Regions from separate parts of the Populibacterium corticicola genome, predicted to be linked through region 2. Evidence: riboswitches for the same ligand, from Rfam matches in the RefSeq annotation. Region 2 holds a riboswitch; the other holds the start of a gene.
The links. A riboswitch is a leader RNA that binds a small molecule or an ion and turns the genes downstream of it on or off. The one in region 2 is predicted to bind S-adenosylmethionine.
Positions count from the first base shown of each region.

Region 1: it holds a riboswitch for S-adenosylmethionine, as region 2 does, so the genes downstream of both, ACFSYH_RS06890 (methylenetetrahydrofolate reductase) here and ACFSYH_RS13495 (rhodanese-like domain-containing protein) in region 2, are expected to answer to the same signal.

Region 1 is NZ_JBHUOP010000002.1:724,457-739,744, forward strand. It holds gene ACFSYH_RS06835 (cobalamin-independent methionine synthase II family protein) at 124-1,341, shown strand; gene ACFSYH_RS06840 (TetR/AcrR family transcriptional regulator) at 1,458-2,054, opposite strand; gene ACFSYH_RS06845 (TetR/AcrR family transcriptional regulator) at 2,168-2,749, opposite strand; gene ACFSYH_RS06850 (LOG family protein) at 3,184-3,771, opposite strand; gene ACFSYH_RS06855 (exo-beta-d-1,3/1,6-glucosidase) at 4,118-6,385, shown strand; gene ACFSYH_RS06860 (sensor histidine kinase) at 6,615-7,871, shown strand; gene ACFSYH_RS06865 (response regulator) at 7,868-8,584, shown strand; gene ACFSYH_RS06870 (ABC transporter ATP-binding protein) at 8,687-9,421, shown strand; gene ACFSYH_RS06875 (ABC transporter permease) at 9,427-11,325, shown strand; gene ACFSYH_RS06880 (CsbD family protein) at 11,414-11,590, opposite strand; gene ACFSYH_RS06885 (amidohydrolase) at 11,779-13,074, shown strand; SAM riboswitch class I at 13,329-13,435, shown strand; gene ACFSYH_RS06890 (methylenetetrahydrofolate reductase) at 13,443-14,441, shown strand; gene metE (5-methyltetrahydropteroyltriglutamate--homocysteine S-methyltransferase) at 14,519-15,288, shown strand, end outside.
Region 2 is NZ_JBHUOP010000007.1:1,864-17,151, forward strand. It holds gene ACFSYH_RS13470 (multicopper oxidase domain-containing protein) at 1-1,635, opposite strand, end outside; gene ACFSYH_RS13475 (hypothetical protein) at 1,635-2,882, opposite strand; gene ACFSYH_RS13480 (helix-turn-helix transcriptional regulator) at 2,879-3,598, opposite strand; gene ACFSYH_RS13485 (DUF2249 domain-containing protein) at 3,706-3,999, shown strand; gene ACFSYH_RS13490 (O-succinylhomoserine sulfhydrylase) at 4,172-5,383, opposite strand; gene ACFSYH_RS13495 (rhodanese-like domain-containing protein) at 5,386-5,811, opposite strand; SAM riboswitch class I at 5,817-5,945, opposite strand; SAM riboswitch class IV at 6,058-6,174, shown strand; gene ACFSYH_RS13500 (aminotransferase class V-fold PLP-dependent enzyme) at 6,330-7,733, shown strand; gene ACFSYH_RS13505 (DUF4287 domain-containing protein) at 7,975-8,268, opposite strand; gene ACFSYH_RS13510 (LysR family transcriptional regulator) at 8,399-9,301, opposite strand; gene ACFSYH_RS13515 (bifunctional proline dehydrogenase/L-glutamate gamma-semialdehyde dehydrogenase) at 9,418-12,873, shown strand; gene ACFSYH_RS13520 (methyltransferase domain-containing protein) at 12,936-14,132, shown strand; gene ACFSYH_RS13525 (pentapeptide repeat-containing protein) at 14,281-14,880, opposite strand; gene ACFSYH_RS13530 (GNAT family N-acetyltransferase) at 15,232-15,288, shown strand, end outside.

The sequences.
Region 1 (15,288 bases), on a different contig from region 2:
CGTCTCAGCCTGCGGTCGCGTTGTCCACAAAGTGGATAGTCAGCGCTTACACTATTCGGCAAGCACCGTTTCATTTATGCGTTCCATCCCTGCCCCCTGTCACTACCGTTGGAAGAAACACACATGCCTGTCAGTAAAGACTTCATCCAGGTTTCGCATGCAGGTTCCCTGCCCCGCACCCCAGAGTTGATAGCCGCATACGCAGCGCGTGAAAATGGACATGAAACCACCGCCTTCAACCAGAAGTTGTCAACGGCCGTGGCGGACCTCGTGCAGCGACAGAAGGCAATCGGGATCACCATCCCTGGCGACGGTGAATTCGGAAAGTCCATGTCTTCAACTGTGGACTACGGCGCTTGGTGGAGTTACTCGTTCCAGCGAACCTCAGGCCTAGAGCTGGACCATGATGCGAGTTGGCTACTCAGTAACGTGCAATCTGTAGCCGATGACGTCAAGATCACGGGTTTCCTTAACCGACGTGATCGAGTTACATTCTCAGACGCCTACAACGACCCAGACTCGGGCATCTTCACCTCAAACCAAAACGCGGAGCCGAAGCCCTTTCCCAAGGTTGTCGGCCCCATCTCCTACATCGGACACGACGCAATCGCGCAGGACACCACCAACCTGCGCCGTGCGCTCGACGCGGCTGGAGTCACAGACGGCTTCATCACCTCAATCGCCCCCGGCTCGGCAATGCGAATCGGCAATGACCACTACCGGACTGACGAGGAACTCGTCTACGCGTGGGCCGATGTCATGCGCGAGGAGTACAAGGCGATCATCGATGCCGGGTTGATCCTTCAAATCGACGATCCATCACTCGCGGAGAACTGGGATCAAATCAATCCCGAGCCAAGCGTCTCGGACTACCTTCGATTCTCCCAAACCCGCATCGAGGCCCTCAACCATGCACTGCGTGACTTACCCGAAGATCGCATTCGGTATCACCTGTGCTGGGGTTCCTGGCACGGGCCACATACGACTGACCTCGAGTTCACACACATCGTTGACCTCATGCTGCAGGTACGCGCATCTGGTTTTACGTTCGAGGCCGCAAACGTGCGTCACGAACACGAGTACACGGTGTGGGACAACGTAAAACTGCCAGAAGGAAAGTACATCATTCCAGGTGTCGTCTCACATGCAACCAATGTTGTTGAGCACCCAGAGTTGGTTGCCCAGCGCATTGAGCGGTTCGCGGAGCGAGTAGGGCGCGAGAACGTGGTTGCCTCGACAGACTGTGGTCTTGGTGGACGCATTCACGCGGATATCGCATTTGCAAAACTTGAGTCGCTGGCGCGCGGCGCGGAGATCGCCTCAGCACGACTGTGGAAGTAACCCCGCGATAGATCTCTCGCGACACCATACCCCTCGGGCGCGACCGCAACCGACCTCTCCGCGGTCGCGTCCGAGTTCTCTCGTCCAACCAACCTGCACGCACACGATCCGTTGAGTTACTCGAGGATTGACCGCAGGCTCTCCTCGAACAGGGCATCCATCTCCGTCTTGTCGGGGATAAGCATCCATTGGATCTGCAGGCCGTCAAGCACCGCCATCAGGAGCGAGGCGGCCCTATCGGGGTCTAGGTCAGGGCGTGTCTGTCCCTGGGCCTTGGCCAACTTCAGGTACTCGACGTACATCGCGTGGATCTGTTCGTATCGTTGGACAAAGTAGTCGTGCGCTGGGTGTTTGGGGTTGCCAGCCTGCGCGGCGGTTGCCGTGAACAGTTCAAGGAGTCCAGGTGTGGTCATGTTGTGCCGCGTGATCTCGATTGCCACGTCTATGGACATGCCACGTTCCGCGATGTGCTCTTTCATGAGGGTCTCAACGCGTGCGTCCCGCTCACGCAGCACTTCGATGAATAGATCTTCCTTGGTTGGGAAGTGGTGCCGGATACCCGGATGGGAGATCCCGCAGAGTGTGGCGATGTCTCTTAGCGATGCACCGTGAAACCCGTAGGTTGCAAACTGCTTGTATGCCGCATTGAGGATTCTTTTCTTGGTCGCTTCGCTTTTCTTGTAGCCAGCGTTCACTGAGGTACTGCTTTCCATGGCTGTGGGATCTTGTTGCTCATCGCTCAGCAGGGTCGCCGATGAGGGCCGCCCTGGCTTTTCTTTGTGGGGTCGCGATGGTCCTCCCCCAACGCCTCACCAGATGTCGCGGGTCAGTCGCGACTCTTCTGGGCTGCAAATTTGTTCGCTTCGCTTGGGGAAGCAAAGATATCGGCGAAAGCCTTTCCGAGCAGGCTCTCCAAGCACATGTCTTCTGGCCCCATCATCCATTGGATTGCAATGCCGTCCAGGAGCGCCACGATTGTGGAGGCTGTGTCCTCAAGGTCTATGTCCCGGCGCACCGTGCCCTGTTCCTGTCCGATGCGCAGATACTTCGCGTAGAGCCTACGGCGTTCGGCATACCTCATGACGAAGAAGTCATGCGCGGGGTGATCCGGGTTTCCCGCCTGAGCTGCGGTTATAGTGAACAGTTCGAGAAGGCCGGGAGTGGTCATGTTCTGGCGAGCAATTTCAACCACGCCCTCAATCGAAACGCCCTTTTCAGCTATCCAGGTCTCCACAATGCTGCGGACTCGGCTATCACGCTCGCGAAGGACTTCGATGAACAGATCTTCCTTGGTTGGAAAGTGGTGCCGGATACCCGGATGGGAGATCCCGCAGAGCGTGGCGATCTCCCTGAGGGATGCACCGTGATAGCCATAGGTCGAGAACTGCTCGTATGCCGCTTTGAGCACTCTTTCCTTAGTTGCTTCGCTCTTCTTGTAACCGGTACCCACTGTGACCCCCTGCCTTAAAGCGTGAATTATTACTCAGCGCTGTAAGAATTTTCTCGTCTTGCCCCCAGGAATCTACGGGTGACCCGTGGCAGTCCGACTGTTGATATTCTTTGTCTCTCATACCGGCTGCAGATCCAACAGGACACACAACCCGTACGGCATGAACACCGTGTAATGTAGCGCTTCTTGCAAACTTTTCACCTCTCAGCATCGCAGTTGTGACTAGGTATACACAGTTGCCTGCACCACATCGACGGTAAAAAAGGCGATGACCGGGGCTCACTTAACCCCGATCACCGCTAACGCATAACTATACGTTCAATATAATTGCAACAAAAATTGCCCGAGTGGGAAGAATCTCCGCTGTTCGACGACTGTAGAAGTTCGTCGCGTCAGGACGCCTTCGCCCACTTGACGTTCGGCTGCTCCCAATTGGCCATTCGAGCCAGTAACTGCGGCATGGTCGATTCCACAATCAATGAGTCTCGGTAGTGGGGTTTGAGGAAACCGCCCACGATCATACCGTCGATCGCCTTGAGCAGCCCGTCCCAAAATCCGTTGATGTTCAACAGTGCGACAGGCTTGGCGTGGATACCCAACTGCTGCCACGTCCATACCTCAAAGAACTCCTCGAGGGTTCCAGAGCCGCCGGGGAAAGCGACAAACGCGTCTCCTTTGCGGGACATCGCGAGTTTCCGTGCGTGCATGTCCTCAACGACCTCCAACGAGGTGAGATTCGGATGGGCGATCTCGGCGTCCACGAGAACCTTGGGCATGACGCCATGCACTCGCCCTCCGGCTGCAAGCGCCGCGTCGGCCACGGCGCCCATCAGTCCTGCCCGGCCTCCGCCATAGACGATCTCGATGCCCGCTTGAGCCAACTGCGCGGCAGCCTCCTGAGCAGCCTTACGATACCCGGGTACGCTCCCATTGGCCGATCCGGTGAAAACAGTTACGCGCGAAAGTGGGTGTTGGTTCATCACACTGGCAGTTATATATCGAGCCTCTGACATTCAGTGCGGAGACACACCTAAACACTAGATATGTCTCATCTATTAGAACGTGGCACCATATCTTGTGCCCAAAGTGGCGTCTATGCAAGTATCAGGAGGAGGCCCACGGCTCTCCGACCGCTGCCACCGTTGCGCTCGCACTGTGACCGTAACACCTGGTTACAGCGTGAACGCATGGGCCACATCGACTCACACAGGTTCAAACCTGCCGTTGAGAGGTGTGGGAGCGCTACCATGAACTAGGTGAAGCACCTGCATGACCGCCTCACCGCTCCTGGGAAACACCCAGCCAACCTCACCGTGGAGTTGAATCATGACCGACGTCACCGGCCTCCCCTACCGCGACGCCTCCCTACCCATAGCCGAACGCGTATCCGACCTGATCTCACGTATGACCCGTGAGGAGAAGGTTGGGCAGATGCTACAGCTTGACGCGCGCGGCGATCTCAAGAATCTCATCAACGAGCGCCACGTCGGTTCGATCCTGCACACCTCCCCGGAGAATCTGATCGAGGCGCACGCACTCAACGAGAGGACCCGATTGGCCATCCCGCTGATCGTGGGTGAGGACTGCATTCACGGCCACTCGTTCTTCCCGGGCACCACGATCTTCCCCACCCAACTCGGCATGGCGGCGTCGTGGAACTACGAGCTCATCGAAAAGGCCGCCCGGGTCACCGCGATTGAAGCCGCAGCAACCGGTATCCACTGGACCTTCTCCCCCGTCCTGTGCATCGCTCGTGACCTGCGTTGGGGTCGCGTGAATGAAACCTTCGGCGAGGACCCACACCTCATCGGCGAACTCGCCTCCGCGATGGTCAAGGGATACCAGGGCGAAGGCCTCAAGGACGAGACCGCGATCCTGGCAACCGCGAAGCACTTCGCCGCCTACTCCGAAACCCAGGGTGGCCGCGACGCCTCCGAGGCAGACGTATCCCAGCGCAAGATGCGCTCCTGGTTCCTCCCCCCATTCGAGCGCGTGGCCAAGGAGGGCTGCCGCACGTTCATGCTCGGCTACCAGACCACCGACGGCGTACCCATCACGATCAACGACTGGCTACTCAGCGACGTCCTACGCGGCGAGTGGGGCTACACCGGAATGCTCATCACGGACTGGGACAACGTGGGCCGAATGGTGTGGGAGCAGAAGGTCATGCCGGACTACACCCACGCAGCCGCAGCAGCCGTCAAGGCCGGAAACGACATGGTCATGACCACGCCGCTGTTCTACGAGGGCGCACTCGATGCGCTCGACAAGGGCATGCTGAGCGACGCAGACCTCGATGCAGCCGTCGCTCGCATCCTCACCGTCAAGTTCGAACTCGGACTGTTCGAGAACCCACGCCGACCAGACCCGGCCCGCATCGAATCAGACCTGGGCACCCAAGAGCACACCGCGATCAACCTCGAGATCGCTCGCCGCTCACTCGTGCTGCTGGAAAACGACGGTGTGCTGCCACTCGCCGACTCGTCGCCAAGCGCGCCGCAGGCCAAGAAGATCGCCGTCGTCGGCCCGAACGCGCACGACCACCAGTACCAGCTCGGCGATTGGGCGGGCAACTCCGGCCAGGCGGGCTGGATGCCGGACGGACACGACACCCAGCAGATCACAACCGTCTTTGAGGGACTGCGCGACGCAGTCCCCGCCGACTGGTCGGTCGAATACGCTCGCGGCGCGAACGTCGTGGACCTCACCGACGACCCAGCGGGCCAGTTCTTCCCCGACGGTCAGCCGCGCCCCCAGGTCGCGGTCCCCGCACCCGTGGACCAAGAACTTCTCGACGAGGCGGTCGCGGTGGCCTCCGAAGCAGACTACGTGGTCGCGGTGGTCGGCGACGCGATCCCACTCGTTGGCGAGGGACGCTCAACCGCAACGCTCAACCTGCTGGGAGGCCAAGAGGCGCTGCTCGATGCGCTCGCGGCAACCGGCAAGCCCGTGATCGTGGTGCTCCTCGCCTCGAAGCCACAGGTCATGCCCGGGTCGGCAACGGGAGCCAACGCCGTCATCTGGGCCGCCAACCCCGGCATGCGCGGCGGACAGGCACTGGCCGAACTGATCCTCGGCAGCATCGAACCCACCGGCCGCCTGCCCATCTCGTTCGCCCGCCACGTCGGCCAGCAGCCGACCTTTTACAACCAGATCCGCGGCCAACACGGAGACCGCTACGCCGATCTGACCCAAGACCCTCAGTGGGCATTCGGCTACGGCCTGTCCTACACGAGCGTGGAATACTCGAACCTCAGCCTGTCCCACACAGAGGCTGGCGTCGAGGACACCATCGTTGCCTCGGTGACCCTGACGAACACCGGTTCCCGCCCCACCATCGAGACCGTGCAGGCCTACGTGTCCGACGTGGTGACCTCGGTGTCGTGGACTGACAAGGAACTCAAGGGCTTCACCCAGGTCGCCGTTGCACCAGGTGAGAGCGTCATCGCCCAGATCTCGATTCCGGTGTCCTACTGCACGATCGTTGACGCCCGCGGACGCCGCATCGTGGAGCCTGGACAGTTCGAACTCCTCGTAGGACCATCATCCCGAGACCGCGACCTGCTGCGCGCCGGTTTTGTCGTCCAAGGCTAGGTCTGCTTGGATAACACTTAGGTAGGGGACTCCTTAATCCCATGCCTACGGGGGCAAGGGTCGCCGACCATTGGTCGGCGGCCCTTGTTTGATCCGCTCTCCAGTCCTTCACGGGCCAGCGCAGACTGTGTTATCCCTTGACGCCTCAGATGGTCCGAGACCGCGACGCCACCAGCGTGGCGCCTTCCCGGGCACAGGTAGCGAACCGCCACTACCGTAGACTGTTTCCATGCACGGCCCAACGGCGTCCGCCCTCGCACCGAGGCCTTCCTCACGACAGCCCACCACCACCGAACTGCTCAACGCCATCGCAGTGTGGGTTCTGTCGGCCCTGATCATCGCCGTGGTTCCCCTACTGGATCAGATCGATCACGAGGCCGACGGCCTCTACGACAACATCCAGCCTTGGCAGTTCATCGTCGTCTGCATGGTCGTCACCCTGCAATCAGGCGCGTTCCTCCTGTGCGCACGGCGACCAGAGACAACTTTCATGGTCGTCTTACTTCTTCCCTGGCTGATCTGTCTCGCAGCACCCAGCGCACTGTTCAACGCCTCCACGCTGGCGGTGCTGGTGGCCAGTTTCCATCTGGCGCTGCGCCTTCCGGCGAGGCGCACCTGGAACTACCTTGTGCTGGGCATCGCCTCGCTTCTGGCCAGCCAAACAATCAACGATCTGCGCGTCGACCCGCAGCAGGACCTGGTGCCCGTCAGCCTGCTTGCACTCATGCAGGCGGCCTCGTCCGTTGTCATCCCCGTCCTTATCGCACAGTTTGTCGCCGCTCGCCGCGAGAGCAAGGTGGCTCACGCCAACGAACTGTCCGCACTCAAACGCGAACGAGGAGCCATCATCGATGCGACGGTGGCGCGGGAGAGAACCGCCATCAGCAGGGAACTGCACGACATAGCCGCACACCACCTGTCCGGCATCGCGATGATGTCAGCGGCGATGGAACACCTCGTCACCACCGATCCCGAAGCGGCCATCAGCTCTGCGCGCCACATCCGCGAACAAAGCACAGCAGTGCTTGCTGACCTGCGTAAGCTGGTCGGTCTACTGCGAGAGGAAACCCCCAGCACCCGCTCCGTTGAATCGCTCGTCTCCATCGAGGACCTGATCGCCGAGCGACGTGCCTCAGGCCAAGAGATCGAGTTCCTCCCGCCGGAGGACACACACGCCCTCGGGCAGGGCATTGGCCCACTCGCACAGATGGTCGCCTACCGCATGGTCCAAGAGGCACTCGCGAATGCGGCACGGCATGCGCCGGGTGCAGCCTGCCGTGTCGAGTTCGATCCAAGTGATGCCGGGATGCTGACAATCCGTGTCGTCAATGACAGCCCCGCGCGATCAACGCCCTCAGAGACGACCGGCTTCGGACTCTTGGGCATGCGAGAACGCGCCGAACTGGTCGGCGGACAACTAGTCACCGGCCCGCTGCCAGATGGTGGATGGATCGTGGACCTGAGACTCAACCGGGAGACCATATGACCCATCCACTCACAGGCGGGGATGGCAGCATCCGGGTCCTCGTCGCAGATGACCAACCACTCGTCCGCGCCGGTCTGTCAGCTCTCCTCAACGCCGAGGCGGATATCGAGGTGGTCGGGCAGGCCAGCGACGGACGGGAGGCCCTCGCCCTGGTGGAGACACTAAAACCTGACGTGGCCTGCGTCGATATTCGCATGCCGCATATGGACGGCATCTCTTTGACCAGAGAACTCAACGCAGCGGGGAGGGAAAACCCCGTCCCCGTACTGATATTGACCACTTTCGATATCGACGACTACGTCTTCGGGGCGCTTGAGGCAGGCGCCTCAGGCTTTCTCCTCAAAGATGCCGATCCGGCGGTGATCGTTCATGCGGTGCGGCAGGTTGCGGCAGGGCTCGGCACCATCGATCAGACCCTGACCCGCCGAATCATGCACGAGTTTGTGCAGCGGCGTAGGCTGCAGCCAGTCAGCGGGACAACCGCCTCCAGTGTCCTGACCCCACGTGAACACGACATCCTCCTGCTCCTTGCCCAGGGAATGTCGAATGAGGAGATCGCCGTGGAACTCGTCGTGGAGCTCTCCACAGTCAAGTCCCACATCGCTCGGATGCTTCCGAAGATCGGAGTCAGGTCGCGCCTACAAGCCGTCGTGTGGGCCTACCAAAACCATATTGTGGATGTTCCGCCGCCAACCAACGTTCCCTCCTCCTAAAGTTGTAACCGCGTGAGTTCCATAGAAATCGTCTAGTTACGCGGCCCCAGGATTTCTAGCGTTGTAGAGGTAATCAACCCCTCACAACGAAAAGAAATCATCATGACCGTTTCTCACACCGCGCTCCATTTCGACCACGTGAGCCGGGTCCATTCGCTTCTGGCCGCCCCCGTTATCGCACTGCGCGACGTGACGCTCACAATCCCACACGGCAGTTTCACCGCGATCATGGGGCCGTCAGGCTCTGGGAAGTCAACGTTGCTCCACTGTGCGTCCGGACTTGATCAGCCGACTGGTGGGCGAGTCATCGTGGCCGGGACTGACGTATCGTCGCTCTCGGAGAGCCAGACCACCGAGTTTCGCCGCCGCCGGATCGGATTCGTCTTCCAGTCCTACAATCTCATCAAGCACTTGAGCGTCAAGGAGAACATCCAATTGCCGCTCTGGCTCGATGGCCAGCCCATCGACTCCGCGTGGATCGCGTATCTGCTGTCCGCAGTCGGATTGGAAGGCGTCCAGGATCGGCGTCCCGCAGAACTCTCGGGTGGACAGGCGCAACGAGTCGCCATTGCCCGAGCGCTGGTGGCTCGCCCAGCCATTGTGCTGGCCGATGAGCCCACCGGAGCCCTCGACCGACGCACCGGGGACAACATCCTCAATGTACTGCGCGCAGCAAGCGACACGCTCGACCAGACGCTGGTGATGGTGACCCACGATCCACACGCAGCATCATTCGCTGACCGCGTCGTGTTCCTAGCTGACGGTCAGATCGCCGGAGACATGCCCGGCGGCAATGCCGCGCAGATCTCCACGGCTCTCGTCGGGTTGGACCGGTGAGCGGCATGTTGAACTGGGGTGTTTCCTCGATCAGAAGCCGGCTCACCCACACGATCGGGCCGTTGATAGTGGCGATGTTGGCCACGGCGATGCTCGTCTCCTGTGCCGTGTGGCTTGAATCCGGGGCTCGGACCCCGATCGGCTCCGACAGTGCGCCCATGCTCGTCCCCGTGGTCGCGTCCTTTGCCGGGACAACCCTGCTGATTGTCGTCTTGATCGTGGCATCCATGTTCGGAGCCGCGCTACGACAACGTGCTGAGGAGTTCGCATTGTTGCGCCTGACAGGTGCCACCCCACAGCAGATCAGGAATCTGGTAACCGCGGAGGTCCTCGTTGTCTTTGCCATAGCCGCGCCCTTTGGCGTGGCCTTGGGGCATGTGGGGGCCAACGCCCTGACCCCTGCACTGCGTTCTTCCGGTGTCATCGCGGAGAGCTTCGCGGCATCTCATTCACCGTTCGCAGCTCTGGGTTCCCTTCTCGTTCTAGTGCCCAGCGCGCTGATTTCCGGTCGCCTGGCCGCCCGAAGGGTGGCAACCGGAGTCGCGGCGCAGTACCTCGTGGAAACTTCAGTTGAGGACCACACCGTGCCACGCACGAGGTTGCGAGTTGCCTTGGTGTTTCTATGCCTGGGGGTACTGGCCGCCACCGCTCCCTTCGGGTTTGGCGGCCTCATGGGAGCCGCCTCCGGTGCAAGCGCAGCGTTTCTGTTGATCACCGCAGCCGCGTTGGGAGCGCCCACCCTGGTTCGAGGCATCGCGCAGAAGGCCACGCTCGTTCTTTCTCAGCGTCGTAGCGGATTGTCGTTGATCGTAGCCACCAATGCCCGCGGACACGGTAAAAGGCTCACAACCGCGATCATTCCCCTGGCGCTTGTCATCGCGATGGGAACCATTCAGACAAGCTCTGACGCCATCGTCTCCACCGCTGCAACCGAACAATACGCCGATAGCCTGAAGGCTGATGTCGTGATCACGGGAGCGGCCATTGACTCGCACGACATGTTGACGACAGTCCAGGCTATTGAGGGCGTCGCCACAGCGGCGTCCAGCACCCTCGTCCCAGCCTCGGTCAGAACCGACGATGACGACGACCTCCCCTTCCTGGAACGTCTACTGTGGGAACCCACGGCCATCAGGGTGGTGAACGGCGAGATATCCGCTCTCGTTGATCCCCAGGTACGCTCGGGTTCGCTCAACAGCCTGGACGATCCCAACACGGTCGCAGTCAACTCAGACCTTCTCTTTGCCACAGGCAAGGGCATAGGCTCCACGTTGGCGGTGCGATTCAACGGCCAGGAGGAGGTCACGACTCGTATCGTCGCGATCTATGAGCGAGGCTTGGGACTCGGCGACATCATGACGAGCGCTGATCTCTCCGGAATGCGCACCGAAGGCGTTCAGACGGAGGTGTTCGCCATAACCGAGGAAGGGTTCGCCGCCACTGATCTGGTAGATGAGTTGCCCACGACAGGCTGGCGGGTGCAAACCGGCGCACAGCATCTCGAAGCCGTTTCCTCATCTGCGCAGTCGCAGTCGGATCTCTCCCGGATCCTCATATTGGTGCTCGTGTGCTTCATCGCAGTCGCCGCGATGAACACCCTCATGATGCTCTCTGGTGCACGGCACCCTGAACTGGCGTTGCTTCGCACCATCGGCACCTCGAGGAGACAGGTCCTCGCGATACTCGGGGTTGAGGCGCTGTTGGTGGCGCTGAGCGCTTGGGTTATCGGGGTGCTTACGGTCGTCCCGTCGATTATCGCGAGTTCGTGGGGGCTGCTGGGGCGTGTGCTCATTGTCGTGGACTGGCCCGTGTTCTTGACCTTGAGCGGAGTCATCGTGTTCATCGCATACGTGGGCGGCCTTCTCCCGGCGGTGGTTGCGTTCTCCCGACGCGGGACCCGTTAGCAGAGTCCCCTGCGCAGACGGAGGCCCGCACCATCAGGTGCGGGCCTCCGCGAATTCCTAGATCCCTATCGGGGCGAGGACAGGCCAGTCAGTTTCCGCCTAGGGCGTCTTTGACCTTCTCGCCAGCTTGCTTCAGGTTTGCCTTGGCCTGGTCGAGTTTGCCGTCCGCTTCCAACTCTTCGTTGTCAGTCGCATTCCCGGCCGTTTCCTTGACCTTGCCCTTGAGTTCTTCAGCAGCGTTGCTGATCTTGTCGCCGATTCCCATAGGCAATCTCCTTAGGTTCTGGGGTCTCCCCCGTGGAATGGTTCTTCCATGTTGCCTCCGCCCGGTCCAACGCGCATCTTCGGTGGGCAAAAGTCACCCGGAACGCCATGAAGTTTTTGGTATACCAAATTGGACCGAAGGTGCGTGGCACTCTCCCCTGAACGCAGCTCCAGTATTAGCCTTATGCAATGAGCATCTCGGTATCCTCACCCCGTCCAGTTACACCACTTGCCCCAGCAGCACGACCCGCTGGGAAACATGTCGCCGACGCACGGCCGCTTGAGGTGCGCAATGTTCGCCCGTGGGGTGGCGATGCCGTGGACCTGACGGTTGTGGACGGCACAATCACCGCGATCACGCCACATGCGGCTCACACCTCTGACAGATCCGATTCCGCGACAACACAAGCAGATCGAACCATCAATGGCCGCAGCTTGCTGGCGCTGCCAGGATTCGCGAATGTCCACGCCCACTCCGACAAGTCATGGTGGGGCAAACCGTGGCAGCCATATGGCGGGGTCGCCACCACGCAGGGTCGCATCGAACATGAGCGCGAGCATCGTGACCGCCTCGGAATTCCAGGCGTTCAGACCTCGACACAGGTCCTGCGGGAATACCTACGCCACGGCACCACGGTTCAGCGCACGCACGTTGACGTAGACACCGGGGTTGGCCTGCGCGGCATCGAAGCGATCCGGGAGGCGAACCAAGCCCTTGGAGAAACCATCGTCACGCAGATCGTCGCCTTCCCCCAGGACGGCGTGCTGCGCCGCCCTGGGGTGCTGGAACTTCTGGATCAAGCGGCTACGGCTGGAGCAGATTACATTGGCGGCCTTGATCCGGCATCCATTGACCGTGACCCCGTGGGCCAGTTGGACGGGATCTTCGCGATTGCCGAGCGGCACGGCTGCGGCATCGACGTTCACCTACACGATGGTGGCGAACTCGGAGCCTTTCAGATCGAGCTGATGATTGATCGCACGATTCGCCACGGCCTGCAGGGCAAGGTCAACGTGGCGCACGGTCTTGCGCTCGGCCAGCTTTCCACCTCGCGCCAAGCCGATCTGATTGCCGGCATGGCCGAGGCCGGCGTGTCAGTCACGTCCGTCTCGCCCATCCGGGTCGCACCGCTTCCGCTACGCGAACTGCTTGAGGCTGGTGTCGCCGTTGGCCTTGGCACCGATGGTTTCCGCGACTTGTGGGGGCCATATGGGGACGGCGACATGTTGAAGGTCGCACTCAAGACTGCCCAGGTGTGCGGTCTGCGTTACGACGAGGACCTTGCCCTCGCAGTCGAGCTTGCGTCCTCACGTGGTGCTGCCTTCGCTGGCGTGGCCTCGCACAATCTACAGGTCGGCGACCGGGCGGACATCGTTCTACTCGACGCCGAGAACACGATGGATGCCCTGACCCGCACTCCTGCACGTGAGTTTGTGGTCGCGGGAGGCAAAGTGGTTGTCGCAGACGGCGAACTCTTGGTCTAGCAGACCCAGCACGGCTGGGTCACGAGACAGGCTGCCAAGGCCCCGAATCGTCGGCAATCAGACGAAAGACTGTCCGCATGGCGGACATAATGACCGTCGCACAAACAACTTTTCCAACCATTTCAGGTCAGTATGAACCACTGAAAACGCATGAATATGCGGTTTTCATAGGTCACTATGCGGCCATGACAATGCCCGTATAGTGGACGGGAAGTTGCTCAAACATCGAACGCGTCGCAGACTTAAGAACACCAGATCCATCCAGAGCGGTCGAGAGTCCTGGCTCGATGACACCGCAGCAACCCCCTCCCAACGGAAGCCTCCAACGGGAGAAGGGTGCTAACGCCAGATTCGATGGAGTAATACCAATGGCTTCCTTTGACGTATCTGCGGCTGCACGCGGCTTCGCTCGACCGACGCTGTCGTTCGAACTCATGCCTCCGCGCAACCCCGACGCTGCGCCAAAATTCTGGAATGCGGCCCGCAAGCTCGTGGAGGCGCATCCAGACTTCATTTCCGTGACCTACGGGGCTGCGGGGAACGATCGCAACACCGCCCGCACGGTCGTGGAACGACTCGTCAAGCACACCAATGTTCTCCCCATCGCACACCTGACCTGCGTGGGCGCAACCAGGGACAACGTCGCAGACACGATCGACGACTTCCTCTCCATCGGCGCACGCACCTTCCTCGCACTGCGCGGAGACCCGCCGAGGGACCAACCCGACTGGCAGCCACCGGCTGACGGCGTGCACTCGTCGGCAGAACTGATCGAACTCATCCGTGAGGTCGAAACCAAGCGATGCCACGCAGACGCGCCTGCGGCGCTGCGCGGCGCGGCCAAGCCACTGACCATCGCAGTGGCAACCTTCTGCGAAGGCAACCGCGACGCGGGCACCACCCGCGAACAGGAGGTTCTGCGTCTGCTGGAAAAGCAGGAGGCCGGAGCCCACTTCGCAATCACCCAACTGTTCTACGAGGCAGACTCCTACACTCAGTTCGTCGAGTTGGCGCGCCGTGAAGGTGTCACGATCCCAATCCTCGCGGGCATCTTGCCCACAACGGACCCCAACAGGCTGCACCGCGTGGAACAACTCACCGGAGTCACTGCGCCCACCGCTCTGCTCCGAGACCTCGAATCCATCGAGAGCCCTCACCTGCGCCACTCACGTGGAATCGAAGCGTCCGTGGAACTGGCTCGGGCAGTGCTCGAGGCCGGGGCCCCTGGCCTGCACATCTACACCTTCAACAAATACGAGCCCGCACTCGATCTGCTCGAAGGCCTACAACTCGGCAGTCTGCTCGCACCCAGCGATTCAGGCCTGACCACAGGAGCACAGGTCGGGGCGCTTCCCGTCTCCCTGTGATCGTCTGACTGCGCTCAGAGCCACATCGCTCACGACCACATCAACCAGCCATCTGCAACCATCAAAGGCAAGGAAACATGTCCACCTCTGCAATTCCATTCCCAAAGGCCTCCGTTCTCGGATACCCGCGTATCGGTGAACGCCGCGAACTCAAGCGCGCTGTCGAGGCCTTCTGGGCAGGCAAGACCACGGTCGAAGAACTTGAGGTAACCGCAGCCGAGCTGCGTAAGTCCACCCGCGAGCGCCTTGCCGAACTCGGTTTGGGCCGGGACGATGCCTCCATCCCCGAGTCGTTCTCCTACTACGACCAGGTAGCGGACGCCTCGGCAGCGTTTGGCGTTGTGCCGGCGCGCTTTGAGTCGCTGCGTAACGCTGAGGGTGGCCTCGACCTTGCGGGCTACTTCACCGTTGCGCGTGGTCAGGGCGAGAATCTGCCGCTCGAGATGACCAAGTGGTTCGACACCAACTACCACTACCTCGTGCCAGAGCTTGGTCCAGACACCACGTTCAAGTTGGTGGGCAGCCAGTTTGTGGACCAGTTCCTTGAGGCTAAGGAGCAGGGTTTTGTGACCCGTCCGGTTGTTGTTGGCCCGGTCACCTACTTGGCCCTGTCCAAGCCTGCTGACGGCGTTGCCGCGGACTTCAACCCGCTCACGCTGCTGCCGCAGATTCTGCCGGCGTATGTTGCACTGCTTGAGCAGTTGGCTGCGGCCGGCGCTCCGTGGGTTCAGTTTGAGGAAGCCGCACTGGTCAACGAGAACCTGTCCGCATCCGCCGATGAACTGCGCGGCGCTCTTGCAACCGCCTACGAGGTTCTGTTGGCTGTTCCGCAGCGTCCACAGGTTGC
Region 2 (15,288 bases):
GGGGAAGAACTTCATGTCCCGCGCCTCAACCTGGATGGTCTGCTGTGGAGCATCAACTAGGGCACCAGAATCAGCCGAAGCGGAACTGTTTCCTCCACCCAATGCGGTGACCCCAATGGAGGAAGGGCTGACTGCTACGCCAACACCCACAATGAGCGCAACCACTACAACGGCTGCGGCTGCCTGACCTGCCCGAGACCCTGCCGGTCGGTCTCCGTACGGATCACGTCCCTTAACCTCACCCCGACTGTCTACGGCATTAGAGGGAGCCGAGGCCTGCGCCGGGGACGATCCAGAGGTGAGGGACTGTGTGGGGGAGGTGCTCGTCGCCAATGAGGACGGCGCAGAAGTAGGCCGTACCAGGGATGCTGCGGATGCGGGCCGCTTGGCAGCACGCATCGCACGGAACATCAATATCAAGAAGCTCGCGGTCGCACCCAGATAGAGCATTGTGGCCAAGACCAATACGACCGAGGGTACTGGGAGTAGCGACACCACGAGCGCGAGGTTGGCTGCAACGACCCGGAAAACCGCGCCACGATCTATCTCAATGTTCGCGGCCCGCGAGGAGGCGGGACCCGAACTGACCAAAACTGGGATCAGATACGACAGGGAACCGATGAGTACCTGCACAACGAAACCAGCAGCGAAGAACGGCGCAATCGTGGTGAAGGTCGAATGCGCAAGATCCCAGTCGTTTCCGGACAAACCGCCGCGAATGAATCCGATGAGCAGGTAGGCAACGCAGATGACGAACCAGAGATAACTTGCGGCCACGGACAACGTGCACATGGCAACCGGCGGGCGCTGGGCTGCGGTCTGCGCAAACACCACACCGAGCAGAAGCAATCCGATGAGATACGCACCCAGACCCACGCACGCGATCCACAGATGTCCTGACAGGGAACCTGCCGCGGCAAGCAGCAGGCCGCCGATGAACACCCACGTCAGACGACGAGTCATAGAGGATGCCCTTGGATGGATTTTGGTGCGCAGCATGGTCGGCCACAGCGTGACCAGAGTTCCCAGGACCGTCAGGCCAATCCAGCCGAGCACGTTGAGAACCGCATGGCTAGCCTTCATCTGCCCGTGCACGGGATCAGCGAATCCACGCGCAAGCAACACACCAACTGTCACGCCGAGCGGAAGCATGGCTGAGGCTGCAACGTAGTACCAGATTGTCACAGCGAACCGGACACCCATCGCGCGACGGAAGCGCAGCAATAGGGAAACCATGTGCCAGATCACCGCGGCCGTGATGGCAGCGGCCCCAAGGATCGTGAGCAGCCACACGGTACTGAGCACCCCGGCAACGACAACCACGGCGCCGGCATTGAACAGGATCAACCGAATGTTTTGCCGACCCCTATCCGCCTCGGTTGCGGGGGTGTGCAGCAGGGCGTAGGAGAAGTGCTGCGACCATACGAGGATAGCGTGGCTCGCGGCACCGAGCAGGATCAGATGGATCAGTAGCCAACGTGGTTCGGGGAGCCAGCGGTGCCCAAGCGCCACGATGATTGCAGCGACGAACCACAGGACCGACGGCAGATCGCGCATGGGCCAGAACCGCTTGACCATCAGGGGGCGATGCGGTGATTCATGCGTCGAAATGGGGATGCGAGTGCCGAGGCTCATCAGGTGTCCTTTGGGGCAGGGGCCAGTGCAAGAAGGGTGGGCGAGGAGGAGGGTGAAACTTCTGTCGCACCGGTTGGGACGGCTGGATCGGCAGTCTCTGGGTTGGGCAGGTTAACCGTAGGCGACTTGACCGCAGGTGGCGTTTTTGTGGGAGAAGGGGCTGTTCGTGGTGGGCCAAGAATCGATGAGACCACCGCGGTGCCGAAGAACAGCAGCAACGCTATGACGTTGACGAGCCCCCCGTATTCGACCGCTTCGAGTACGCCCAGCGCATCGCCGATCCAGAGTCGCACCAGCAGTGAAGCGTGGAGTAGAAGCGCGGGAACCCACATGAATGAGCGATATGGCAGTGGTCTGCGGAGCACGGCAGGCAGGATGGTTGAGGCATGCGCCATGATCATGGACATGGTGAAGCCAATGAACACGGCATGGATGACCGCGTCGTATCGGACACCCTCAAACGCTGGTCCCAGTAACCATACGGCCCCGGCGACACCGAGCCAGAAGTAACCCGCGAGCATGCAGGCAGCCATGAACCTGCGCAGCCCATCGGTGCGAATGAGTTTCATGGCAACGTCTCGCGAACCAAGCCAGATGGTCAGTCCCAAGATCTCAGCCCCGAGTAGGGGATAGCCGACGGTAGGCCAGAGGAGTGCGCCCAAGAGCGTTAGAACGATCGCACAACTCAGCACCAGCAGCACAGTTCCGTCATGACGAGCCAGTGTTAGACGTGCGAGTTCCAGGCGTTCGCCGCAGATGGTCAGGATCAGGAACACTGCGAGCCAGGACACCACAACCCGAATGGGCACACCCGAGATGAGTAGCAGCGTCGCAATCGCCGCGACCGCAGCGCCGAGCGTTTGAATGAGGACGGCCTCGTCGCGGTTGCGCCGCCACAACACGGCGTAGTTCACGCACATTCCAGTGATCCCCACCAGCGAACACATGAACGCAATGGTCAGGGGAACCGGACTGAGTAGGAGTAGCCCGCCCAGTCCCATCGTCACGGGTGAGAGGTATCCCCACCACTTGCTGAGCGCGACCGCCCGTTCGAGGGAAATCAATGTCCCCACGAATCCGAGCGTCATGAGGTAGCCGTGGACATCTGCGAGACGGGAGAACGTCAAAGGTGCGGGGAACCCGAGCAGAAGCAGGGCGGCATCCAACCCAGCGAGTAGAGCCAGACCCGCAGGGAGAAGGAGAACGCCGCGTAGCGGTGGTAGACGGCGGGCTTGGGCGGTGGTCATGACCGGCCACCGGTCTTTGAAGCGTGGCCAACTGCCAGGCGCAGCGTGCACACTCCGGGTGCGGTGAATGGGGTGAGCGACTGTGCCGTTGCGTCGACATTGCCCTCGGCCAGCGCTCCAGCCACCAGGCCAAGGTGCACGTTACAGACGACATCTGGATGTTTTGTGGCCGCGTCCAGCAGAGGGCAGCGGTGCAGTTTGATGGTTGACTCGTCAATCACTCGCGGTGCAAAACCGAAATCCTCGAGGAAACCCGCGACGTGCTCTGCGGCAGAACTGGCAGGGTCGTGCTCGCGGATTTTTCCATTGGCGACGAGTTCCTGACCCCAGTCCTCGCCCGCGGCTCGTGCTGCGGAGACCGGGTCCGTGGCGGTCGTGGAGATGGTGTTCGCAAGCGCGGATGCAAGCCCTGCATACTCCACGGTCGATGCCGGTTGGTGTGCAGGTTCGAGTGCGAACCACAGCCATGAAGGGCGTCCCCTCCCCTCTGAGTAGGCCTGTTCCCGGGAGACGAATCCGTCCGTGAGGAGTGCGTCGAGGTGGCCGCGGACGGTGTTCTCGTGCAGTTTCACCCGAGCCACAAGGCCGGGTAGGCTCAGGGGTTCCGCTGTGGATTCGAGCGTTTCCAAGACGAGCAGGCGCGACGGAGAGAGCGCTCGCCCTCGCTTGGTCCTTCGCGTGCTCGCAGTCATCGACAACCCTCGATTATTTTCCACGGAGTTAACTGTAATAAATTAAAAGCATCAAGGGACAGGACTTAGGTGTGAGATTGCATGCCAGTCCATCCGAGATCCTGATTTCTCGAACAATTCAAGGAGTAGACATGCCAGAGGACATCGAAATCACGGAGAAGCCCACAGGCGGATGTGCGTGTGGTGAGCACGATGCCGTTGCGTTCCCAGAACTCAACGTGCAACTCATCCCGCATGAGATCCGGCACGCAACCATCTTTGGAGCGCTGGCCGGTGTGAAGCCGGGACGGGGCTTGATTATCCAGGCAACCCACGATCCGAAGCCATTGCTCGCACAACTTGAACAGCGCGAACCGGGTGTTTTCGCGGTGGAGTACATTGAGCGCGGGCCAGAGATCTGGAAGATCCAGTTCGTTCGCAACTAGTCACAGGCCGGACTTTTGCCGGACGGTCCTGCGTCCTACGATTTGAGGGTACTACTGAGACAAAAACGGTTGTGCCTATGCATGAATGATGCATAGGCACAACCGTTTTTGTCTTATGTAATGGACGTGCGGGAGGTGCCAGGGGGCGGCAGGATCGTCGGCAATAAACCAACTAGGCGGTTAACGCTGCCACGATATCGTCGAGAATGTCGAGCGGGTCCTCCAGCCCAACGGACAACCGCACGGTGGTCTCCGCCATGCCCACCGCTGCGCGCCCCTCGATCCCGAGTTTGCGATGCGTGGTCGTGGCAGGGTGCGTGATCAGCGACTTCGCATCACCGAGGTTGTTCGAGATGTCCACGAGCTCGAGCGCATCAAGGAACCGGAAGGTCCGCTTCTTCTGTTCCTCGTGCGAGGCTCCTTCCGGGGCCACCAGATCGAAGGTGACCACCGTGCCACCACCCGTCTGCTGTGCCCTCGCCAACTCATACTGAGGATGTGAGGGCAGGAACGGGTAGCGAACGTTCGTGATGCCGTCGATGTTCTCGAGCTCCTGCGCGATCTTCAGCGCGCTCTCTGTTTGCGCGGCTACGCGGATGGGAAGGGTTTCCAGCCCTTTGAGCAGCACCCAGGCGTTGAATGGGGACAGCGACGGCCCGGTGTTGCGGATCATCGTCTGCACTGGGCCCTCGATGTAGTCGCTCGGGCCAAGGATCGCCCCACCGAGTACGCGGCCCTGTCCGTCAATGTGCTTGGTCGCGGAATACACGACGATATCCGCACCCAGCTCGAGCGGCTTTTGCATGATCGGTGTTGCGAACACGTTGTCCACGATCACGAGTGCCCCGGCATTGTGTCCGAGTTCGCTGACCGCACGGACATCGATGATGTCCTGCATGGGGTTGGACGGGGTCTCGAAGAACACGATATCCGCCGGGGTCGAGAGCGCGGCCTCCCACTGCTCGATGACGTGGCCGTCGACGTAATCCGTTTGCACACCCCAGCGGGCGAAGATGTCATCGAAGATCACGAGCGACGAGCCGAACAGCGCTCGCGCGGCAACGATGCGCGAGCCCTGCTGGACAACCGCGGCAAGAGCGGTGAACACCGCGGACATTCCGGTGGCGGTGGCGTAACACGCTTCTGCGCCCTCAATGAGCCGTAGTCGTTCCTCGAACGTGTGGACCGTGGGGTTTCCGTAACGCGAGTAGATGAACCGGTCGATATCGCCATTGAATGCGGCCTCTGCCTCAGCCGCGCTGCCGTAGACGTAACCCTGCGTCAGATAGATCGGCTCGGAGGTTTCCTCGAACTCGGAGCGTGCCTGACCTCCGCGAACGCCGATCGTGCGAGGACGAAGTTCCCGGTTGTTTGGGTATCCCACTGCTACTCCCCGGCGGCGTAAGAGGTGGCGGGCAGGCCCCGAAGTCTCCAGCCGTTGATGGTGCGCTGGCCGTAAATGTCTGCATCGCCCTCGAAGCCTTCGAGGACGTTGTACGACTTGAGATATCCCTCTTCGGTCGCCGCCGTGGCGGCCCCGATTGAGCGGTTGCCTGAACGGCACAGGAAGATTACGGGAGTTTCGCTTCCGGGCTGGACGCCGATCTTGGCGAGCTGCGACAGGAAATGTACGTTTGGCCCGAATGCGGTGACCCACTCAATGAAGTGGACGTCTTTGCCCAGCGGGGTCAGGTCGGGTACGCCGATCTGCTGCCACTCCCCTTCGGTGCGGATGTCCACGAGGACTGCTTCGGGATTGGACTCGAGAATGTCCCAAGCCTCTTGTGGGGTCAGGTCGCCTGCGTATGTCATGATTTCCTCCATCGGTCATGGCGGTAGCACCCTCACCTGATGTTTCGCTCTTCCGGATGTTTCCGGCGTGGCGGTATGCCAGGGGGTTGCTGCGGCGTCATAGTGCCAAGTCACTCAGCCGCTCTGGATGGTCGTTACCTATGATATGTCACGGACCCCATGAATCTGAGACACGGTGGTCATTATGTGAGATGAATTCGTCGAGTGGTTGACACTCACCCCGCTCGACCAAGAACCTTATATGTAGGTCATGAGTTCCAGCATCAAGCCCCGGCTTGCTGGACGGCAACCCTCCACCTGCGGTGGGGTGCTCCGGGTGAAGACCGGGTTTCGCACCAACCGGTGACGAAACAAGCGCGGGATCCGTCGCACAGACACGCATCCCTTCACGTCGCCTTGCCGAATGCGCCCGCACAACGAGCGATCTCGGCGAGCGGGGTATTTCGTGTACCCCGGAGGTGGGCGGTGAGAGGTTGTGTGCGGCGAAGGGGTGGGTCCCCAACACGTTGGAGACGAACATGAACGACTTTGCTGCGCCGTGTCTGCCCGTCGTCGGATCAGACACGCTCGTGCCATTGGTTGACGGACGCCAGGTAACCTACGCGAACCTCGACTGCGCCGCCTCTGCGCCCGCATTGACTGTGGTTGCGGATCGCGTCAACCAAATCCTTCCGCTCTACGCATCCGTGCACCGCGGCGCAGGGTACCTCTCGCAGGTATCCACTGCCCTGTACGAGGAATCACGTCAGACCATCGGTCGCTTTGTGGGCGCACGGGGAGATGACGTCACGATCATCACCCGCAACACGACCGACTCCCTGAACCTCCTTGCTGGTTGCGTTCCCGCAGAACATGGGAAACCCGGCAAGGTGCTCGTACTGGACGTTGAACACCACGCGAACCTCCTACCGTGGAAGGCTGCAGTGGGTGGCGCGACCGTCTTGTATGGTGGCGCATCCGTTGCCGAAACCCTAGACCTGTTACGCACTGAACTGGCCCGCGAATCCTATTCGCTCGTCGCCGCTACCGGCGCGTCGAACGTCACGGGAGAATCCCTGCCCGTCGCCGATCTCGTTGCCATCGCGCATGCCGCTGGTGCACGCGTGGTTCTTGACGGTGCGCAACTCGTGCCGCATCGCCGCTTCTCACTTGAGGAAACCGGAGTTGATTACGTCGCATTCTCTGGCCACAAGACCTATGCACCATTCGGTGCGGGAGCCCTAGTGGGCCGTCGCGACTGGCTGGATCAGGGAACCCCATACCTTGCGGGTGGCGGAGCGGTCCGCCAGGTCACCGTGGATGAGGTGTTTTGGACCAACGCTCCGGCCCGTCACGAGGCCGGTTCGCCAAACGTTATTGGCGCCGCGGCGCTCGCCTCCGCATGCGAGGCGCTCGCAGCGCTGCCGGAGGGTGCACTTGAGGCGCACGAGAATCTGCTGCGTGCCCGGCTCGTCGAAGGACTTGAGTCCATCGACGGCATACGTATCGTGCGTGCTTGGGAGGACGCGGTCAATCCGGTTGGGGTGGTGACCTTTGCGGTACGCGACTGCGATCCCGGCCTGGTTGCCGCATACCTTTCGGCGGAGCACGGCATCGGTGTGCGAGATGGCCGTTTCTGCGCTCACCCGCTGCTCAACCGCCTGGGGTTCGACTCAGGTGCGATCCGCGCATCGGTTGGAGTGGGCACGACGATTGCCGAGGTCGACCGGCTCATCCACGCGCTACGTGTTTGGGTTGCAGAGGGCGTACATACCAACTACGAGGTCACGGACGGTTGCTGGGCGGTCAAGGACGATCCGCGTCCGACTCCCGCGAACTCCGGTCTGCACGGTCTGATTGCGACCGCTGCTGCGGCTCTGGGCGGTGTGTCGGCCTGTGGGCCGGCTCCATCTGCTGCGGCTCTGGCAGGCGCAAACGCCTGATTCTCATGGACGACGAGCCGGTTGGCTTGTCCCTCTCATCCGGCAGTGCGTGGCTTGTGTCAGAACTTCCGGGGCGCTTGCTTGTGCGGCGCTGGTTGCTTGGGGTTGCCAGCGTCGCACATTTTTATGCTCGTGTTAAACAGTTTTCTAAGTTTTTGAGAATAAGAGCACGGGCAGCACGGTGACGAATGGGAGTACAAGAACAAGGGCGGTAGAACTCCAGAGAGCGGTGGGGTTCGGGTCACTGGCCAGGTTTTGTGGCGATTCCGTCCAGCCAGAGAGTGTCCGATTCGTCGCGGTGGCTGCCCGTAGACCCGACGTGCTTTGAGTCGATCTTCGGTCCGTTCTTGATAACGTGAACGAGCGCCATCGCGTGACCGCGACCAAGCCCGTAATCCTCCGCGAGCCACGTGATGACTTCACTGGCCTTGACGCCAGGGCCTTCAAATCCGCGGGCCTTTGCCTTGTCGAGTAGTTCGCGCGGAGTGAGACCGGTCTTCTTCTCGATCGTGTCGAGGTAGGCCTGGAATGACATGACAGCTCTCCTTCGGTAGGTGAACTACAACGTACCGCACCGTACGAGGCGTCACAACGGATTCCGGTATCGTGCGCCTGCCTCGGCCCAGCGCGTTGGTGCGCCGTCCTGTGTTCCAGGTGATTGCGCCTCACGCCACGAGGTCGTGGGTGACCTGGGCGAGTACGCGCCTGATCTCCGAAATGGAGTGCAGGGTGCTTGAGTTCTCCCGCACGGACGTGAAGATGGTGCGCCGCGGGTTTCCCGGTAGCTCCAGGAGCTTGATTCCAGGCGGGCGAGATACAGTCATCAGTCCGGGGAGCAGCGCCACGGCATTGCCCGACGAGATGAGGGCCATGTGTGCCTGAAGGTCCGCGGTTTCAAAGCGCACGTCAGGTTCAAACCCCGCGGTTCGGCAGGCTTGTTCCGCCCAGTGGCGCGAGGCTGCTCCGCGTGGTTCCATCACCCAGGGCAGATTGTGGGCATCGCACAAACTCTCGACTGCGGCGAACGCAGGACCCGTGGCGGGGATGGCCAACCTGAGCGCATCGGTGGTGAGTTCCACACGGTCGAGTTCGGGGTGCCACGGGGCAGCATGCCCGGGATATTGTTCCGCGATGACGAGGTCGAAGTCGCGCGTCCAGGTTTCGCGCAGTGCGGTCTCTGGTTCGCGCTGCGTCATGGTGACGCGAAGGTCAGGGTGTTCCTCGGTGAGAATGGTTAAAACCTGCGGCATGAACGCCAACGCGGCAGACTGAAATACAGCGACCCGGACGGTTGCCTTAAGAGTTGAGTCAGAGCGAGCGACCTCGGTGTGTGCCTGTTCGAGTAGGTCCATGATCTGTGCGGCATAGGCGGCCAGGGTGTGCGCCGCTGGAGTGAGTTGCACGCGCCGGCCCGACTTGCGCAGTAGTTCGACCCCGGCCTCCTTCTCCAACAGCCCCAACTGTTGGGACACGGCGGAAGGGGTTTGGTGAAGAGCGAGGGCCACCTCCGCGAGGGTTCCGCGTCGTTGCAGTTCAAGCAGTACGCGCAGGCGTCGAACGTCGATCATTGCACCCAATCCAAACATGTAGAAGCACTAAACGAAATCGATTAAAAAACTTCACTTTACCTAAAGTGAATCACCTTTCACACTGATAGAGAAGATGACACTATGACATAAAAGGAGTGACCTTGCGCAACCTCAGCAAAGACGCTCAAGCCCTCGCGGACCAGACAACCTCACTGGTCCACGAATGGCTCACCACCGCGGACACGATCAAAGCGAGCACCGCCGCAACCCTGCTCTCGGGAGTCCTCAGCGAAGAGGGCGGACTCGACTTCACGGTCGGGTTCGTTGACGGAGTAATTCGACCCGAAGATCCGCACATCGCAGCTGGGAACTTCAGGAAGCTTGCCGCGAATACCCCGCAGTTCCTTCCGTGGTATCTGCGCAGCGCAGTCACACTCGGCGCGACCGTTTCCCATCTAGCACCCCAAGTTGTGGTTCCCGCCGCCCAGCGGGTCCTGCGCCAACTGGTCAGCCACCTCATCGTTGATGCAACCGACGCCAAACTGGGCCGCAGCATCGCGGCGCTGAAGCAAACCGGCCGCAAACTCAACGTCAACCTCCTCGGTGAAGCCGTTCTTGGGCCACGCGAAGCCGCGAAGCGCCTCGACGGAACCAAGCGACTCCTCGAACGCGATGACGTGGACTATGTGTCCATCAAGGTGTCCTCAACGGTTGCCCCACATTCCCCGTGGGCGTTCGAACAAGCCGCAGACTCCGTCATCGAACAACTGCTCCCGCTCTACCAGTACGCGGCCGCTCACCCCAGCCAAAAATTCATCAACCTCGACATGGAGGAGTACCGCGACCTCGACATGACGATCGAGGTGTTCACCCGGCTCCTCGACCGTCCAGAACTGCGGGGCCTCGAAGCAGGAATCGTGTTGCAGGCCTACCTGCCCGATGCAATGGCCGCGATGCAGCGACTCCAAGACTGGGCAGCCAGCCGCCGCGCACGAGGCGGAGCCGCAGTCAAGGTCCGGCTCGTCAAGGGAGCCAACCTCCCAATGGAACGCGTCGAAGCAGCGGTGCACGGCTGGCCACTCGCCGTGGTGGGTTCAAAGCAGGAGGCGGACACCAACTACAAGCGGGTCCTGAACTGGGCACTCACCCCGGAGCGCGTGGCAAACGTGCGGCTGGGAGTCGCCGGACACAACCTCTTCGACATCGCCCACGCCTGGCTGCTGGCCTCGCAACGCGGCGTGCGAGACGTACCCGGTGCGCTTGAGTTCGAGATGCTGCTCGGCATGGCTGAGGCCCAAGCTGAAGCCGTGTCCCGCACCGTCGGCGACCTCCTGCTCTACACCCCGGTCGTGCACCCCGCGGAGTTCGACGTGGCCATCGCCTACCTGATCCGCAGACTCGAAGAAGGCGCATCACAGGACAACTTCATGTCCGCAGTATTCGAACTGTCCGGCAACGAAGAACTCTTCGCCCGCGAACGCGCCAGGTTCGAGACCTCCCTCGCCCACGTGGACGAGACGGTACCGGAACCGAACCGCCTGCAAAACCGACTCGTCGACAATCCACACGAGCACACGCAGTTTGCGAACACCCCGGACACCGACCCTGCGCTACCCGGAAACCGGGAGTGGGCGCGGCAGATCATCGCCGCGATCCCGCAGTCCACGCTCGGCGTGGACACCGTGCGCAAACACACCATCACGGACGCCAAAACCCTCGAGGCCACTCTCGCCACCGCAGTCGATGCGGCCCCAGCGTGGGCCGCACTCGGCGGAGAAAAACGAGCGAGCGTCCTGCGCGCAGCAGCCGTCGAACTCGAAAAACGGCGCGCTCAACTCATCGAGGTCGCCGCCAGCGAATGCGGCAAAACCATCGAACAGGCAGACCCGGAAATCTCCGAGGCAATCGACTTCGCCAACTACTACGCACAACTCGCACAGGACCTCGACACACTCGACGGAGCCCGCGCCATCCCCGTGAAACTCACGGTGGTCACCCCGCCGTGGAACTTCCCCATCGCAATCCCAGCAGGATCGACACTCGCGGCGCTCGCGGCGGGGTCGTCCGTTGTCATCAAACCGGCAACGCAGGCGAGCCGGTGCGGGTCGGTCATGGTTGAAGCACTCTGGGCGGCGCTCGACAGCGTTGGCGTCTCGCGTGACGTGCTCCAACTCGCGCACGTCTCCGAAGGCGAACTCGGGCAGGTACTCGTGTCGGACCCGCGCGTGGACCGGCTCATCTTGACCGGGGCGTTCGAAACCGCCGAACTGTTCCAGAGCTTCCGCCCCGACCTGCAGTTGCTCGCGGAGACATCGGGTAAGAACTCGATCATCGTGACCCCGCACGCGGACTTGGACCTCGCGGTCAAGGACGTGGTGAACTCGGCGTTCGGTCACGCTGGACAGAAATGCTCGGCCGCTTCCCTCGTGATTCTGGTTGGGTCCGTGGGGCGTTCGCAGCGTTTCCGCAACCAGCTCCTCGACGCCGTTTCTGGGCTCAAGGTAGCGTTCCCGGATGACCCGACCGCGCAGGTAGGGCCAGTGATTGAGGCGCCCGAGGGCAAACTCAAGCACGTGCTGACGCAGCTGGAACCGGGGGAGTCGTGGGCGATCGAACCCCGCCTCCTCTCAGAGGACGGACGCCTGTGGTCGCCCGGTGTGAAGACCGGCGTGACGCCCGGATCCGAGTACCACCTGACCGAATACTTCGGCCCCGTGCTTGGGATCATGGTGGTCGATTCGCTCGAACAGGCCATTGCCGCGCAAAACGCGACGGACTATGGCCTCACCGCAGGCCTGCACTCCCTGGACCCAGCAGAGATCGCGCAGTGGACTAGCAGCGTTGAGGCCGGGAACCTGTACGTAAACCGCGGAATCACCGGGGCAATCGTGCGCCGCCAGCCGTTCGGCGGCTGGAAGCGTTCCGCCGTTGGCGCGGGCACCAAGGCCGGTGGCCCCAACTATCTGTTCGGGTTGACGGATTGGGAGAGCGTACCAGCAGCGGGAACCACTTCGATTTGCGACGATATGGCTCAGTTTGTCTCTCGGGTCCGGCAGGCCGCACCCGAGTTGGGTATCAGTGAGGCTGATCTGGACCGCTTGGGCCGTTCTATTGCTTCCGATAACGCTGCCTGGCAGACCGAATACGGGGTCATGAAGGACGTGTCTGGGCTTGTGGTTGAACGCAACGAGTTCCGTTACCTGCCCACCAGTGTCATTATCCGGTTTGGCGGAGAAACCCACAGCGACGTCACCGACCTACTCCGGGTTGTTGCCGCAGGGCTCGCCGCGCGCGGGACGTTCGAGGTGTCGCTCGCGGAGCCACACCCGGCACTCGCGCAACTGTTGACCCGTAGCGGGGTGCGAGTATCCACGCGTAGCAGCTGCGAATGGGCAACGGGACTATCCGACGTGCGGGTCCGGCTCGTTGGCTCCGCCGCCCCCACCCGACGAGAAATCGCGGAACTCACCGGCCCTCGCCCCGATGTTGCCCTGTACGATCAACCCGTCACCGAGTCCGGCCGGATCGAGATGCTCCCGTTCCTGCGTGAACAGGCAATCTCGCTGACCGCACACCGATTCGGCACGGTGCAACCCATCATCAAACTGTGAAATACCCCGGAGGGGCTGACACCTGACGTGTGTCAGCCCCTCCGGCTTGAGACAATAGAGCAATGCAGTGCCACCACTTTGACGCAGGAACGTGCGGATCATGCACCCTCCTGCGCACGCCGTATTCCCAGCAGCTCGCGGACAAGGTGGCACACGCGCAAAACCTCCTGCACGATTACCCCGACCTAGAGTGGCTTCCAGCGGTCCCGAGCGCCGAGTCTGGTTTCCGGAACAAGGCGAAGATGGTGGTCACCGGTACCTGGGAAGCGCCAGTGCTGGGCATCTTGGATGGCGAGCAGAACGGCGTCGACCTGCACGACTGCCCGCTCTACGACAACGACATGAAGGTGCTGCTGGAGGACCTGCGCGCCTTTATCACGACCGCGCGCGTGCAGCCTTACGATCTGCGTACTCGCCGCGGTGAACTCAAGTATGTGCTGGTCATGCAGTCCCCGGATGGTGAATACCTGGTCCGGTTTGTGTCGCGGTCGAGGGAACCCGAAACGCGGCTGCGTAAACACCTGCCTGCGCTGCTCGCGGTCCGTCCCGACATCGCTGTGTTCACGCTCAACATCCAACCCGAACACAAAGCGGTGCTCGAAGGCGACCTCGAAATCTTCTTGACCGAACGCGAAACTCTCACGATGCGCGTTGGCGGGGTCCCGCTCAACCTGCGCCCGCAGAGTTTCTTCCAAACCAATACGCCCATCGCCGAGGCACTGTATGCGCAGGCGCGCGATTGGATTGCCGACGAGTCTCCCGCACTCGCGTGGGATCTGTTCTGTGGGGTGGGTGGTTTCGCCCTGCACATGGCGCCCTATGCAGGCCACGTGGTGGGTATCGAGATCGCCCCGGACGCTATCGCGTCCGCGAAAACCACGGCCGCCGAACTGGGCATCACAAATCTGTCGTTCGACGCGATGGACGCGACAGCCTTCGCGGTCGCGGAACCCAGCGAGCCCACTGGACCTGACGGTGCTGCTGGTACCGCCTCAACTAGCCCCGCTGGGACGGAACGTGGGGCTGGTCCGCAGGTTATCGTCGTCAATCCGCCCCGACGTGGAATTGGAACGGAACTTGCGCAGTGGCTGGAAGCCAGCTCCGCGAATGTGGTTGTGTATTCGAGTTGCAACGCCATCACATTGGCCAAGGATCTGGCGCACATGCCGAGCCTGAAGCCCGTGGAAGCGCGAGTGCTCGACATGTTTCCGCACACCTCGCACTACGAGGTGATCGTGCTGCTCAAGCGTGCCTCCTGAGTGTTCCAGTTTCTGCCGCTTAAGCCTGATCCAACATGGTGGTTTTCCGGAATCACCAACCAAGAAAGACAACCCTATTCCCGGAAAATCACCATACGATTAGCAACGCGCTTGTCACAGGCTGCGCAAACTCGCGCGCATGGCTGTTTTATTTGAGGGTGATACCCAGTAGCCGAGCAAACGAGGGTGCCAGATCGAGGAACTGTTCGGCGTTCATGATCGTGCCCTTCAACCCGCCGATGTCGGTGACTCGGGAGATGCGTGCGCCGCGTAGATCGACCTTTGAGGCGGTCGCAGCCGTCATGACCAGGTGCTCAATCGTGCAGTCCTCGAACACGACGTTTTTGAGTGTTGCAGATGTCAGATCGAGTTCTTCTACTGTGCAGCCGGTGAACCGCGTACCGGTCAGTTTTGCTTGGCGGAGGTTGAGGTAGGTGATCTTACAGCCTTCGAATCCACCGCGAGTCCACGATGTGCCATAGGCTTGGACACCACCTAGCCGAGACTGCCCGAAGAAAACATCTTGGAGACCCGCATCAACGACCGACAGATCTGGCGCGGCACACGACTCGAACCGGACATCTGAGAAGTGTCCCCGGTCAAACTTAGCTCCATCGAACGAGCAATTACGGAACGTTGAGTCGAGGATGCGTAGGCCTTCCTCGGAGGAGTTCTCGAAACTCATGTCGGTCGCGAGCGCGCCCTCAATGTAGTCTCCATCGATCAGTTCATGAGGGTAGCGCGCCATGCGCTCAAGACTATCTTCAAACTTGCCGGGCATGGGTCAGAATGTGGTCCGCTGTCTCAACTTTGAGCGCGTGGATCGATGAGGCAGAGTGAGGGTGTCGAATGGAAAAAATTTGCCCCGGAATCACCGTAAAACATCGCGTGTTCTACATCTCTTTTAGCGCCTCTCGGCTGCATCGCGATGACCTGCGTTTCCCCGTGTGAGAGGGGCGTTTTTGGCTTGTTTGTTCACCTCGATTTCGGTTGCTCGTAGCCGTGTTGTGGCCTTGAGTTTGAGGGCGGCCATCGGGCGTGTTTTACGCCGCAGATTTGCCTCTTCCGTAGGGTGCCATTCGTGTGCTTTGATACCTGCATGCAACACGAAATTGTCCTCGAGGGATACGGCTTCCGGTTGGAGCCGCTGTCCCAA